4 regions of the Shinella sp. GW835-FHT14H05 genome follow, and region 3 is predicted to be linked to each of the others. Evidence: riboswitches for the same ligand, from Rfam matches in the RefSeq annotation. Region 3 holds a riboswitch; each other region holds the start of a gene.
What was found. Region 3 has a riboswitch for cobalamin ahead of AC1Q6Z_RS17590 (hypothetical protein). Riboswitches for the same ligand answer to the same signal wherever they lie in the genome.
Positions count from the first base shown of each region.

Region 1: linked by a shared signal. The riboswitch ahead of nrdH (glutaredoxin-like protein NrdH) and the one ahead of AC1Q6Z_RS17590 (hypothetical protein) in region 3 are both predicted to bind cobalamin.
Region 2: linked by a shared signal. The riboswitch ahead of metE (5-methyltetrahydropteroyltriglutamate--homocysteine S-methyltransferase) and the one ahead of AC1Q6Z_RS17590 (hypothetical protein) in region 3 are both predicted to bind cobalamin.
Region 4: linked by a shared signal. The riboswitch ahead of AC1Q6Z_RS05995 (CbtB domain-containing protein) and the one ahead of AC1Q6Z_RS17590 (hypothetical protein) in region 3 are both predicted to bind cobalamin.

Region 1 covers NZ_JBXAFY010000001.1:61,721-65,221, reverse strand. Annotated here, with positions in the region: gene nrdE (class 1b ribonucleoside-diphosphate reductase subunit alpha) at 1-690, opposite strand, end outside; gene nrdI (class Ib ribonucleoside-diphosphate reductase assembly flavoprotein NrdI) at 687-1,082, opposite strand; gene nrdH (glutaredoxin-like protein NrdH) at 1,093-1,314, opposite strand; cobalamin riboswitch at 1,596-1,812, opposite strand; gene AC1Q6Z_RS00295 (aromatic ring-hydroxylating oxygenase subunit alpha) at 1,911-3,152, opposite strand; gene AC1Q6Z_RS00290 (hypothetical protein) at 3,400-3,501, shown strand, end outside.
Region 2 covers NZ_JBXAFY010000010.1:116,010-119,510, forward strand. Annotated here, with positions in the region: gene AC1Q6Z_RS25290 (alpha/beta hydrolase family protein) at 1-213, opposite strand, end outside; gene AC1Q6Z_RS25295 (hypothetical protein) at 221-391, opposite strand; gene AC1Q6Z_RS25300 (endonuclease/exonuclease/phosphatase family protein) at 453-1,445, opposite strand; cobalamin riboswitch at 1,632-1,846, shown strand; gene metE (5-methyltetrahydropteroyltriglutamate--homocysteine S-methyltransferase) at 1,947-3,501, shown strand, end outside.
Region 3 covers NZ_JBXAFY010000005.1:175,454-178,954, forward strand. Annotated here, with positions in the region: gene metH (methionine synthase) at 1-2,467, opposite strand, end outside; gene AC1Q6Z_RS17590 (hypothetical protein) at 2,555-2,770, opposite strand; cobalamin riboswitch at 2,852-3,068, opposite strand; gene AC1Q6Z_RS17595 (glycoside hydrolase family 94 protein) at 3,476-3,501, shown strand, end outside.
Region 4 covers NZ_JBXAFY010000001.1:1,218,645-1,222,145, reverse strand. Annotated here, with positions in the region: gene cobW (cobalamin biosynthesis protein CobW) at 1-423, opposite strand, end outside; gene cobU (bifunctional adenosylcobinamide kinase/adenosylcobinamide-phosphate guanylyltransferase) at 427-951, opposite strand; gene AC1Q6Z_RS06000 (CbtA family protein) at 953-1,741, opposite strand; gene AC1Q6Z_RS05995 (CbtB domain-containing protein) at 1,754-1,930, opposite strand; cobalamin riboswitch at 1,978-2,346, opposite strand; gene AC1Q6Z_RS05990 (peptidoglycan-binding domain-containing protein) at 2,418-3,501, opposite strand, start outside.

The DNA.
Region 1 (3,501 bases), on a different contig from region 3:
GGAGGACTGGTTTTCGATCTGCTTGATCGGCGCGCCCATCTCGCGAAGGTTGGTGAGCGACAAGGCCACCCCGCCGCCACGCTTGGAAAGCTGGAGCGCCGAATTGATCGAGCGGCCGATGCTCTCCATGTTGTCCTCGATGCGCAGCAGGAAGCACGAGACGAGTTCGCCACGCTGTTTCTTGCCGGCATTGAGGAAGGTCGGCGTCGCGGGCTGGAAGCGACCGGAAATGACCTCGTCGACGAGGTCGCGGGCAAGCGCCTCGTTGCCGCGCGCCAGTGCCAGCGCCACCATGCAGACGCGGTCCTCGTAACGCTCCAGGTAACGCTTCCCGTCAAAGGTCTTCAGCGTATAGGACGTGTAATATTTGAAGGCGCCGAGGAAGGTGGGGAAGCGGAATTTCTTGTCATAGGCGTGGTCGAACAGATCGCGCACGAAGTTGAACGAATACTGGTCCAGCACCTCCTGCTCATAGTAGCCCTCGGTCACCAGATAATCGAGTTTTTCCCGCAGGTTATGGAAAAACACCGTGTTCTGGTTGACGTGCTGGAGGAAATATTGTTTTGCGGCCAGCCGGTCCTTGTCGAGCTGGATTTTGCCACCCTCGTCATAGAGGTTCAGCATCGCATTGAGGGCGTGGTAATCCAGCGCCGTGATTTCCGGGACCTTTGCCGGCTTGCCGAGCGTCATCGTGTCCAAAATCGTTCCAATCCGTCTTTGACATTGGCGACGTCCTCCGCGGTGCCCAGAAGCTCGAAGCGGTAGAGATAGGGCACCCCGCATTTGGCGGAGATGACGTCGCCGGCGATCCCGAAGGTCGCGCCGAAATTGCTGTTGCCCGCGGCAATCACGCCGCGAAGGTTCGACCGGTTGTCCGCATCGTTGAGGAAGCGGATCACTTGCTTGGGCACGGCGCCTTTCCCCTCCTCGCCGCAATAGGTCGGCACGACGAGCACGAAGGGTGCTGCGGCTTTCAGCGCCTCATCGGCGCGAAGGGGGATGCGGGCGGCGGAAAGGCCGAGCTTGGCGACGAAGCGATGGGTGTTTTCCGACCGCGTGGAAAAATAGACGAGATCGCCCATCGCCCGAGGCTCAGGCGAGCGCGCTGATCATGTCGGGGCGGAAGCCGGCCCAATGCTGCTCGCCGGCAACCACCACCGGAACCTGCCGGTAACCGAGACCCTGGACGAGTGCAAAAGCGTCGCTGTCCTCGGAAATGTCAACGACGCTGTAGTCGATGCCCTGGCGGTCGAGCGCGCGGGTGGTCGCGGTGCACTGGACGCAGGCGGGTTTGCTGTAAACGGTGATGGACATGGTTTTCCTCGTGACTTTGCAATTGAGCATGGGGCAAATTGGGCGTTGAGCAATTGGGCATGGGAGATCGTCCGGTCATCCGCCGATGGCCGTGCGATGGATTGGAAATGGATCAGGCAGCCGCAGGCGCGCGGCCGGGATTACCGCCTACTCGCGCGGATATGCTGGAAACTGTATCGACATGGACTTCACCCCGAAGCAATTCATGCGGGGGCCATTCGGGAAACGACAGGGCGGCATCATTCCGCAACCCATCGTTCGCCTGCCGGGCACCCCGCCCGTGGACGTTCATGCGCGAGGCAGGTCTCCTGGCTTGCGGGTCGGCGCATCCGTTCACCTTCCCAAGGCATTTGCGCCCCAGTGGCTTATCGAACGAACGCTCGCCGCTTACAGTTGCGGGGGCAGCTCCGGATTTACAGGGCCATCATGGCCCCACCGGATTCCCGTCTTAGCTTCCGATCCTCTCGAATCGGAAGAACCTCGAACACAAGATATAGTAGACGAGGTAAAAAATGCGTCAACAATTATGATGTCTGGCCGCAATATCGCTTGGGGATAAGGAAGGCGCATGCCGGAAAATTCGGCATGCCCAAGGCTCACGCCTTGCCGGTCGGCCGGCTGATCTCGTCCAGATACCAGTCGATATAGCGCAACTCGTTCTGCTCCATCGGCGCGATGGGACCGGGCACGAAATAGTGCGACTGCACGCCGCGCGCCGTGTGCTCGATGATCGTCTTGTCTTCCGCCGTCGTCACCTTCCAGAGCCAGGTGAGCTTTTCGAGGTCGTAATCCGCGCCCTCTTCCGCCTTGCCGTCGACGAGCCAGATCAGCTCCATCTCGCAGCTCTGCGCGGTCTTGGGGATGAAGCGGTAGATCATGCCGTGGTCGGGATAACAGACGAGGAAGGTCGTGCCGCCGAGATGGATGGAGGTGACGCCGCCGTCGAAATCGGAGAAACGACCCATCAGCGGCGCGACCGCCGTGCCGTCCTCGCTGCCACTCTGCACGCCGTCATACAGCGCATAGCGGAAGGCATGGATCGCCTCGCGGCCCTCGCGCGACGTCTGCCAATGGTTGCCGGAGCCGACCTCGATGCCGAGCGCACAGGTGCGCTCCTCCATCGCGGCATTCAGCGCCTCGATCATGTGCAGCGGCTGCTCAAGCGCATGGGTCTGCGAATATTCCGGATGCGCCGGGCCGCAATGGTAACACTCGACATAGTTTTCCACCGCGAGCTTCCAGTTGGCATCGACCGGATAGGTTTCGCGGTGCGCGATCTTCGCGCTCGCCCAGCCATATTGCCCGCAGGTCGCATGCAGCAGGCGCTCCACCTCGGAAAAATCGAGCGGCTCATCGGCAAAGGAAATGAAGATCAGTCCCTCGACAACGCGCACATGCAGCGTCTTCAGCCCATGGTCCTCGCGCTTGAAATCCTTCGGCATCAGGCGGGCGGCCCGCAGGCTCCCGTCATTGCCGTAGGTCCAGGCGTGGTAGGGACAGACGAAGACGCGGGCATTGCCCTTCTGCTTGGTGCAGACTTCCGCGCCGCGATGGCGACAGACGTTCAGGATTGCGTTGATCGACCCGTTCGCCGCGCGGGTGACGATCACCTGCTCGGTATCGATGCGGAAAACCTCGAAATCGTTGACGTTCGGGATGACGCTCTCATGCGCGATACAGTGCCAGTGGCGGCGGAACACCCGCTCCATGTCGCGCTGGTAGATGTCCGGATCCTGATAGAACGCGCGGGCGAGGCCGTGCCCCGGCCGATGGTCTGCCACAAGACGGTCGATACGGTCGGCGATATTGTCGATTACGGCTTCGGCGATATGTGCCATACCAGCGGACCCCTCAATGGCTTTTTCTCGCGGCAGTATCCAGAGGATAAAACCTCCCGGCAAGATGACCGGAAGGCCACGATTAATCGACATAGTCGATTAGCGCCTCCGCGGGCGCCACGCGCCCGCCGCGTCCCGATGGCCCACATTTCGCGAATTTCGACAGGGTCTCGGCCGTCTCTATGATAGGTCTGCGCGTTCCGGGCAAAGCCCAGGGGCACATTCCACCGGGCCGGCAGAGGTGCACATGTTTCGGATTCTGTACCAGGGCGACATCTTCGCCGACTATTTCCAGATTTACCTGCGCGACGAGGCGCATGCGGACCTGCCCGACGACTACACGGAAGAA
Region 2 (3,501 bases), on a different contig from region 3:
CGTTTCGGCCTTCGGCGGCGGCCGGCGGCTGCCCTCGGTGCGCCGGGCGGCCATATAGGAGAACTCGAAGCGTGCGACGCGCAGGCCTTCCGCCGCAAGCGCCGTGGCCGCGGCGGTCATCGCCGGCGAATCCATCGGCGCGCCGCTGCCATGCGCGAGAAGCAGGGTGGTGGAGGCGTCTTCCGGGCCGGTGAACAGGAAGCGGGCGCTCATCGCTGCCTCACTTCGCGTGATCCTTCACGTCGCCGGGCGCGATCGGGTCGCTCGCCGGAAAGGTCTCTTCGAGCGCCTCTTCCAGATAATCATCCTGCTCGGTCTTGGCGTCCTTGTCCTTCTGCCGGGCGCGCTCGGCTTCCAGCGAGGTCTTCGGGCTGTCCTTCTCGGTCGGCATCGTCATCTCCCGTGTTGCTTTCTTCCAAGATAGGGCATTTTCCCGTCGAGACGAGAGGCTTTCAGGTCTCGGGCAGGGTGAGTTCGGCGATGACGGGCAGGTGGTTCGAGCCGAAAGACGGGCCGACGCGGCGCGCGCGCACGGAAATATCCGGCGAGACGGCGACATGGTCGATCGAGGCGCCGATATAGGCAAGCGCATCGAGTTTCAGGCTGAAGCGCGTCACCGGCTGCAACCATCCGCCCGCCGTGGAGGCAAGGCCGGCCTGCTTCAAGAAATTGCGGAAGAAGGGCGACCAGGTCGGTGTGTTCCAGTCGCCGGCGACGATGACCGGCGCCTTTTCGAGATCGCCCTTCACGGCGTCGGCGGCGGCCGAAAGATAGTCGTTGCGGTCGCGCCACTGCCAGAGCCGGCGCGGCGTCTCCGGGTGGAAGGCATAGAGGAAGATCGGCTTGCCGCCCATGTCGAGTTCCAGCCGGAGCGGCTGCTTGTAGGCGCGCTCCTCGGTGAAGGCACGCTTCAGTTCCGTCTCCGCCCGGATCGGTAGCGTCGAAAAAACCTTCAGGCTGTCGCGGATGCGGGTGTCGACGCTGCTTTCATAGGCGAACAGGCCTGAGGCGGAAAGCGCCTGCTCCCAGCGTGCCGTCGTTTCCTCCAGCACGACGATATCGGGTTTTTCCCGGCGCAGCAGATCGATGAAGACGGCGGGGTCCTCGCGGTTGCGCACATAGAGATTGGCGGTCAGCACCTTCAGGCCGCTCGTCGCGGCAGAGGCGCGCGCAGTCGGCACGTCGGCCGCCGGTATGAGGGCAATGGCGAGCCCGGCAAGCGCAATCACGATCGCCTTCAGGCGCCGCGTCACGACGGCCGCGACGACCAGCAGCGCGCCGGCGGCGACGATATAGGGCCAGGCGAAGGTGAGCAGATCGACCAGCCAGAACCGGTCCCCGGCAAGCACGACGATGCTGACGGCGAAGAGATAGGCGATGACGCCCGGCAGGACGAGGACACGGTAGGCAAGGGCGATCGGTCCCCGGCGCGGCACTATCGGCATCGACTGTTCCTTCTGCATCACGGGATTCGCGGGAGGTCGATTCCCGTAACGGGAGGTTTGCATGTACCCCGCACATCCCGACGCTGCAATGACATCATGGGCGAGGACTGCACGCTGCGTTAAGTCGGGCGATAAATAAAGACATAAAGATTTCTTTATGTAGCTTGACATTGCCGGCGATATCGCGCCAAGTCGCCGCGTCGTGGTTCCCTGGGGTGGTCCGTCCGTCCCAGGGCTAAGAGGGAATCCGGTGCGTCGATCCGTCGGCAAAGCCGGGGCTGCCCCCGCAACTGTGAGCGGCGAGTTGCTGTCCAACAATGTCACTGAGGCGAAAGCCTTGGGAAGACGGACAGCGGCGACGACCCGCGAGCCAGGAGACCTGCCAAGGCAACAGAACGTCCACGGGCGGGGTGTCCCGGTGGTTGCTGCATCTCGCCGGCAACGGCAGAGCCTGCACGCGTCCGCTTAACCCATGCCCCCACAAACCAATGGGGTATGACAATGTCCAAACAATCTCTCCCGGTCGCCTCCCTCGGCTTCCCGCGCATCGGCCGCCATCGTGAACTGAAGTTCGCGCTCGAAGGCTTCTGGTCCGGCAAGCTTGCGGAGACCGACCTTCTCGAAACGGCGAAAAAGCTGCGCGCCGAAAACTGGGCGCTTCAGCGCGACCAGGGCATCACGCGGATTCCCTCCAACGATTTCTCCTTCTACGACCATGTGCTGGATACGGCGGTGATGGTCGGCGCCATTCCCGCCGCCTACGGCTGGGACGGCGGCGACGTGCCGCTTTCGCTGTATTTCGCCATGGCGCGCGGCAGCCAGGGTGATGGTCCTGCCGATTGCGGCCATGCCCATCACGGCCACGGCGTTCCCGCGCTGGAAATGACCAAATGGTTCGATACGAACTACCACTACATGGTGCCGGAGGTCTCCGAGGATCAGGTCTTCCGCCTCACCACGCAGAAGCCGGTCGCCCACTTCCTGGAGGCCAAGGCGCTCGGCATCCATACGCGCCCGGTCGTGCTTGGCCCGGTGACCTTCCTGAAGCTCGCGAAGGCGCGGCCGTCCACCTTCAAGCCGCTCGACCTACTGGCGAAGCTGCTGCCGGTCTACGAGGAGCTGTTCCGCCGTCTGGGCGAGGCGGGCGCGGACTGGGTTCAGGTCGATGAGCCGATCCTCGCGCTCGACCTTACCGAGGGCGAGCGCCATGCCTTCAAACTCGCCTATGAAGGCTTCGCCAGGGCGGCGCCCGGCCTGAAGCTGATGCTGACGACCTATTTTGGCGCGCTGGCGGACAATCTTTCCGCAGTCGCCGCCCTGCCGGTCGCCGGCCTTCATGTGGATCTGGCGCGTGCGCCGGAACAGCTCGACGCGGTCGTGCAGGCCGTGCGTGCGGACCAGGTTCTCTCGCTCGGCGTGATCGACGGGCGCAACATCTGGCGGGCGGACCTCGCGTCCATCCTCCACCGGCTGGCCCCGGTCGTGTCCGCCCGCGGCGCCGGTGCGGTCGAAATCGCCGCCTCGTGCTCACTGCTGCATGTGCCGATCGACCTCGATCTCGAAACGGCGCTCGACGCCGACCTCAAGACCTGGCTTGCCTTCGCGACGCAGAAGCTTGGCGAGCTTGCGACGCTCGGCAAGGGCCTGGCACAGGGCAGGGATGCCGTCCGGCAAGCCCTGGATGACGCCTCGCAGGCCATCGCCGCCCGCGCCGCTTCGCCGAAGGTGACCGACCCGCTGGTGCAGGGCCGCATTGCCGGCATCGACGTGGGCATGAAGACGCGCGCGAGCGCCTTCGAAACGCGCCGCCGGATCCAGTCGGCGGCGATCAGGTTGCCGCTGTTCCCGACGACGACGATCGGCTCGTTCCCGCAGACGAGCGACGTGCGCAAGGCACGCTCCGCCCATGCCAAGGGCACCCTGAGCTATGCGGACTACGAAGCCTTCCTGCAGAAGGAAACGGAAACCGCCATCCGCTGGCAGGAGGAGATCGGCCTCGACGTGCTCGTGCACGGCGAATTCGAGCGCAACGACATGGTGCAGTATTTCGGCGAGC
Region 3 (3,501 bases):
TTTCGGCCTTCGCCGTTTCGAGGATCTTCGTTGCCGGCACCATGACGCCGAGGTCGATGATCTCGTAATTGTTGCAGGCGAGCACGACGCCGACGATGTTCTTGCCGATATCGTGCACGTCGCCTTTCACGGTCGCCATCAGGATCTTGCCCGCACTCTGGCGTTCACCGCTGCCGCCGTTGGCGAGCTTCTCGGCTTCCATGTAGGGCAGCAGCACCGCGACGGCCTGCTTCATCACGCGGGCGGACTTCACCACCTGCGGCAGAAACATCTTGCCCGCGCCAAAAAGGTCGCCGACGACGTTCATGCCGGCCATCAGCGGACCTTCGATGACGTGAAGCGGGCGTTCTGCGTTCTGGCGGGCCTCTTCCGTGTCGGCCTCGACGAATTCGGTGATGCCGTTGACGAGCGCGTGCTCCAGCCGCTTTTCGACGCCCCAGTCGCGCCAGGCGAGGTCACGCTCCTTGGCTTCCTTGCCGGCAGCACCCTTGAAGCGCTCGGCGATTTCCAGCAGGCGTTCGGTGGCGGTGCCGCCGCTTTTGGGCTGACGGTTCAGCACCACGTCCTCGCAGGCCTCGCGCAGGTCCGGTTCGATCGTGTCGTAGACGGCGAGCTGGCCGGCGTTGACGATGCCCATGTCCATGCCCGCCTGGATGGCATGGTAGAGGAAGACGGCGTGCATGGCTTCGCGCACCGGCTCGTTGCCGCGGAAGGAGAAGGAGAGGTTGGAGACGCCGCCGGAAATGTGGACATGCGGCAGGGTGGAGGTGATTTCGCCGGTCGCCTCGATGAAGTCGACGCCGTAATTGTCGTGTTCCTCGATGCCGGTCGCCACCGCAAAAATGTTCGGGTCGAAGACGATGTCTTCCGGCGCGAGGCCGGCGACTTCGGTGAGCAGCTTGTAGGCGCGGGTGCAGATATCCACCTTGCGCGCCTTGGTGTCGGCCTGGCCGGTCTCGTCGAAGGCCATGACGACGACGGCGGCGCCATAGGCGCGCACGAGCTTGGCATGGTGCAGGAAAGCCTCTTCGCCTTCCTTCAGCGAGATCGAGTTGACCAGCGGCTTGCCCTGCACGCATTTCAGGCCGGCCTCGATCACCTCCCATTTCGACGAGTCGATCATCAGGGGAACGCGGGCGATATCCGGTTCGGCGGCGATGAGGTTGACATATTCCGTCATGGCCCGGGCGGAATCGATCAGGCCCTCGTCCATGTTGATGTCGATGATCTGCGCGCCGTTCGCCACCTGGTCGCGCGCGACGTCGAGGGCGGCCGCATAGTCGCCGGCGGTGATCAGCTTGCGGAATTTCGCCGAGCCCGTGACGTTGGTGCGCTCGCCCACGTTCACGAAGGGAATGGCGTCGGTCAGCGTGAAGGGTTCGAGGCCGGAGAGGCGCATGTGGCGCGGGATGTCGGGGATTTCGCGCGGGCTGTGGCGCGCGGCGGCGGCTGCGATGGCGCGGATATGATCCGGTGTCGAGCCGCAGCAGCCGCCGACGATATTGACGAGCCCATCGCGCATAAACCCTTCGATCTGGGCGGCCATCTCGTCCGGCGTCTCGTCATACTGGCCGAAGGCGTTGGGCAGGCCGGCATTGGGATACGCGCAGACGAAGGTTTGCGCGACGGAGGAGATTTCGGCGAGGTGGGCGCGCATGGCATTGGCGCCGAGCGCGCAGTTGAGGCCGATGGAGAAGGGGTCGGCGTGGCGCACCGAGTTCCAGAAAGCCTCCGGCGTCTGGCCGGAGAGCGTGCGGCCGGAAAGGTCGGTGATCGTGCCGGAGATCATCACCGGCAGGTGGATGTCCTTTTCCTCGAAGACTTCGCGGGTGGCGAAGATCGCGGCCTTGGCGTTCAGCGTGTCAAAGATCGTCTCGATCAGGATGATATCGGCGCTGCCGTCGATGAGGCCGCGGACCTGCTCGGCATAGGCGGTGCGCAGGTCGTCGAAGGTGACGGCGCGGTAGCCGGGATTGTTGACGTCCGGCGAAATGGAGGCGGTGCGGTTCGTCGGGCCGAGGGCGCCGGCGACGAAGCGGCGGCGGCCGTCCTTTTCCTGCGCGCGCAGACCGGCGCGCCGCGCAAGGCGCGCGCCGTCGCGGTTCAGTTCATAGACCATGTCCTCCATGCCGTAATCGGCCTGGGCGATGGTGGTGGAGGAGAAGGTGTTGGTTTCGAGGATGTCGGCGCCGGCAAGCGCGTAGCGGTAGTGGATGTCCTCGATCGCGCCGGGCTGGGTCAGCGTCAGGAGGTCGTTGTTGCCCTGCTGGTGGCAGGCGCAGTCGCCGAAGCGGTCGCCTCGGAAATCGTCTTCCACCAGCTTCAGGGTCTGGATTTCCGTGCCCATGGCGCCGTCGAGCACCAGGATGCGCTCGCGGGCGGCGGCCTGCAGGGCGGCGAGAACCTCGCTGCCGTCGCGGCGTGGCAGTTCTGGGCCGAACAGGGTGTCCAGGTGCGAATTGGCCATGGCAAAGCCCTCCGGTGTCATCATCATACTACACCGGAGATCACATAAAGATATCTTTATGTCAATATGTCTTTATGCGTTAAGCCGTCAGTGCACCGCACCTCCCGCGCCGGCAAGCGAAGCGAACAGCGCCCTCAGGCGCACGATATCGGGATCGATGCCTTCGTAGCGCGCGAGCTTGCGCACTTCCTTCAGGGCTTCGACGGCAAGATCGGCGCCGCGCGGCTGCCAGAGCAGCCAGGAGATGAAGATGGATTCCGGCTTTCCGGTGCCGGAGAGGCCGTGGTCGGTATTGGCAAGCATTGTTTCCCCAATCGGTGAATTGGGGGATGACCGGACGCACGCATGCGGGAGCAGGCGCACCCTTGGGACACCCCGCCCATGGACGTTACAGCTGTCAGGGCAGGTCTCCTGGCTTGCGGGTCGTCGCCCCTGTCTCGCCTTCCCGGTGTAAAAACCAGTGGCATCCTTCGACAGAAACTCGCCGTTCACAGTTGCGGGGGCAGCGCCGGTCTTGGTGCTCGATCTGGAGCATCGCACCGGCTTCCCTCTTAGCCTCCGAGCCGTTTCGACTCGGAAGACCCTGACGGCGCCAAGCTGGCGTGGCGGCGCCGCCAAGTCAATGGCGGGATCGGCGTTGGCAAGAGCTGCGGAACTTTTCCCCATGTCATGCATTTGGCATCCGCCTGTCCTATGCGCTCGTGCGGCCCCATCCGGGTCTTGCGATTCACCAAAACCACAAATGAGGGTCGATGCTGCGCCATCCGGTCATGTTGACATGTTGCAAGTCTCTGTCCTTGCGGCTAAAAAATGCCGTTTTCATGCACCACGCGGCCAGGATGCCAAGCAGCGTGTCGCCTGAGCCATGTCCATTCCATTCGCGCCATCCGGGCGCCGTATGGTCTCATGGCTGATCGCGGCACCGAGATGAAGCCTGCCCGCAACAAACCGTTCGGCGCAAAGGCCGTTGCCGGATGGTTCCATATGGCCGGATCCAGAATCAGAAACATGCCCCTTCACAATACGCCGCAAGC
Region 4 (3,501 bases), on a different contig from region 3:
GCCGGCGGCGACGGCGGCGCTGTCCACCACGGTGATGACGCCATCGACCGTCACCTGCGTCTTGATTTCAGGCCAGTTGAAGGCGGCGACGAGCGGCTGCGGAAGGGCCAGGCCGGACGTCTCGATGACGATGTGGTCCGGGCGGTTTTCGCGTTCCAGCAGCTTCGACATGGTCGGGATGAAATCATCGGCGACGGTGCAGCAGATACAGCCGTTGGTGAGCTCGATGATATCGTCCTCGCTACAGGCTTCCGCGCCGCAGCCCTTCAGCACGTCGCCATCGACGCCGAGATCGCCGAACTCGTTGATGATGAGCGCGATGCGCTTGCCGCCGGCATTCTGGAGCAGGTTGCGGATCAGCGTCGTCTTGCCCGCGCCGAGGAAGCCGGTGATGACGGTGGCGGGGATTTTCTGTTGCAGCATGACTCAACCCTTCATTTTCAGCGGCAATCCGGCCGCGACGAAATAGACTTCTGGCACGAGGGCGGCGATCTGCTGATGCAGCCGCCCGGCATGGTCGCGGAATTCACGCGCCATGCGGTTTTCCGGCACGATGCCGAGGCCGACCTCGTTGGAGACGAAGACCAGCCGGCCCTGCGCCGCCTTGATCGCTTCCGCGAGGCCGGCAAATTCCGCGGCCATATCGCGTTCCTCCAGCATCAGGTTGGTCACCCAGAGCGTAAGGCAATCGATGAGCACCGCCCGGTCCGGGCGTGCCACATCCCTGATGCGGGTGGCGAGCGCAAGCGGCTCCTCATGGGTTTGCCAGCCGTCGCCGCGATCCTCGCGGTGTTTGTCGATGCGCTGGCGCATCTCATCGTCCCATGCCCGGCCGGTGGCGATGTAATGACGCGAAAGGCCGGTCTCGGCGACCAGCCTTTCGGCAAAAGCGGATTTTCCGGAACGCGCACCGCCCAGAACCAGGACGGCTCCGGGCGATGTCTGTGCCATATCAGGCGGCCTTGGCGATCTTTTCGTTGGCAAAACCCAGCGAGAGGCCGAGCACGATCCAGAAGAACAGCGTCGTGGCGAGCGCCGCGACGGCGAACTCCGCACCGAGAACGGCCGGAACATTGCTGGAAATGTCGCCCGGCTGCGGCGCGCCGTAGACCTGCGGCGCCGCAATCAGCACGATGCCGGCGATCTTGGCGACGATGCCGTCCTTGAGGAAGAGCAGGTAGAGCCCTGCCGCGGAAAGCACGATGGTCGCAACCCACCAGACTTGGCGATCGCCGAGATCGGCGGCCGGGAAGCCCGGAAGCTCCGGCGGCAGGCCGATGGCCGGCAGCATGTGCACGGCAAGCCAGCCGGCAGCCCCCCACAGCGCACCGTTCGCCACCGTGATCGGATGGCCGGAAACGAGGCTGAAGCCGGCGAGCAACAGGGCAAAGCCCGAGCCGGTCACGAGGTTTGCGAGCAGCGTGCCGGAGAACCGGCTCATGCCGAACATGATACCGCCCTCTTCGTGCTCTTCGCCCTCATGGGCATAGGCGACGGAGATCGGCGAGAAGGACGAAGCCACATCCAGAAGGACGGCGCCGAGCGAAGAATGCTCCTGCGTCTGCGTGGCGCCATCGGTAGCGGGCGTGGTGCCTTCGGTGGCCGGCGCGGTTTCGCCGCCGCCCTCGAATTCCTCCGCATGGAGAATGAGCGGCACGACTCGCGCCTCCTGGGCGGCTGTCATCAGCACGCCGGAGAACAGCCCGGCCACCAGGGCGGCCAGGAGATAACGAACGATCATGTCAAAAACTCCTTAGTGGCAGGGAAAGCCGTAGGAGTGACGGGTGTCGTGCGCCGTGTCATGCAGCACGGCCGAATTCGCGAGGCCCGCGCCGAAAACCAGGAAAGCGCCGATCAGAAGCGCGAAAACGCCGGCAACAAGGCGGTCGTTTGCGGAAAGGGTAACAGAAGACGTTGAAGAAACAGCCATGACAACCTCCGTGCAGGCGTTGGGGAAGCCCCTCCCCAGGTCGGGCGAAATGCCCTCATCGGCTGGCAGGTCTCCTGGCTCGCGGCGTCCGGCGCTTTTCAACGCCTGCGGAACATTCTCACCTTCCCGGGTAGACGCATCGCAAAAGGGTGGACGATTCGTAGACTAAGAGGCGTCCGGCCCCGGCTTATCGCGATGCCACCCAGTGGCTTTTCCGGCGGGTTCTCCCTGGCACGGCCTGAAGCACCATTGCTTCGTCCCGCACCAGATCCTGCCCTCCGGATGAACGTCCCTCGCCACTCTACAGTCGCGGGGTCGGCCGTGATTGCAGCGCCCTATTTGGGTCCGCCGCGTCACATTCCCATTTACTCCCCGATCCGTTTCCGGATCCGGGAACCATCCAATAATCCGGATGATTATGCTTCCGCATCGCGCAAGTCAATCGATCCGCAGCGGCATCGCCTGTGCTGAAACCGCCGTCACCCACTCAATAGCCCGGAATGATCACCAGACCGCCGCCATCGTTGTAGTAGCTGTCGCCGCGGTATTCGCGCTCTTCATAGTACCCATCGACCGGGCCTTCGAGCACGTCGTAGTCCTGCTGGTAGCGGCGCTGGCGGTTCTGCCGGGCTTCGGCATATTGCGCGGCCTGCCGCAATGCGCGGTATTGCGGACGCGACAGGTAGCCATCGGCGCGATAGCCGGAGGAACCCTGCCAGGCGGCGATCGCCGAGCGGGTGCGCGGGCCGAAGACGCCGTCGACGCCGTAGGTATTGTAGCCGAGCGCGCTCAGGAAGCGCTGTGCCTGCACCCGAATCGACCGGTCCATGTAGGCCTCGCGGGGATCGACGATCGGCCGCTCCTCGATGGCCTGGCGCTCGGTGTCGATGATGGCCGTCTCGGTTTCCTGCTTCGGCGTCACCGCCTCCTCGCGCTTGGTATCGGCCAGCGCTGCGAGCCGTTCGCGGGCATCCCCGACGAAACGACCATTCGGATATTCGTCGAGATAGGCCTGGAACGATTCCTGCGTGCCGCCGAGCACGGCCTTTTCGAAGATCTCCTCCTCGCGCTTCTTCGCGTCGTCGGCCCGTTCGATGGCGAGGCCGCGGTTCTTGCGCTCGGCGTCCTGCGTTTCGGTTTCGCGGGTGGCCGTCGCGGCTTCGCCGGTGTCGGCCCCCTCGGTTTCAGTATTTTCGGTGTCCGCCTGCTTTGCGGCTTCAGCAGCCTCTTCGGCGCGTTTTTCAGCCTCTTCGGCAAGGCGGGCGGCTTCCGCAGCCTTGGCCTCGGCATCCGCCGCAGCGCGTGCCGCTTCGGCCTTCAGTTTCTCCACTTCAGCCGCCTTCTCTTCCGCAAGCTTGCGCGCGGCGGCGGCCTCTTCCTGGATGCGCGCCTTTTCTTCGGCGACGGCCTTCTCGGTCTCGATGCGCTTGGCTTCGGCCTCGCGACGGGCGGCGGCTTCCTCTTCGGCCCGCGCCTTCTGCGCGGCCGCGGCCTCTTCGGCCTTCTGGCGTTCGGCTTCGGCCTTCAGGCGCGCCGTTTCTTCGGCCTTGGCTTTGTCCGCAGCCGCCTGG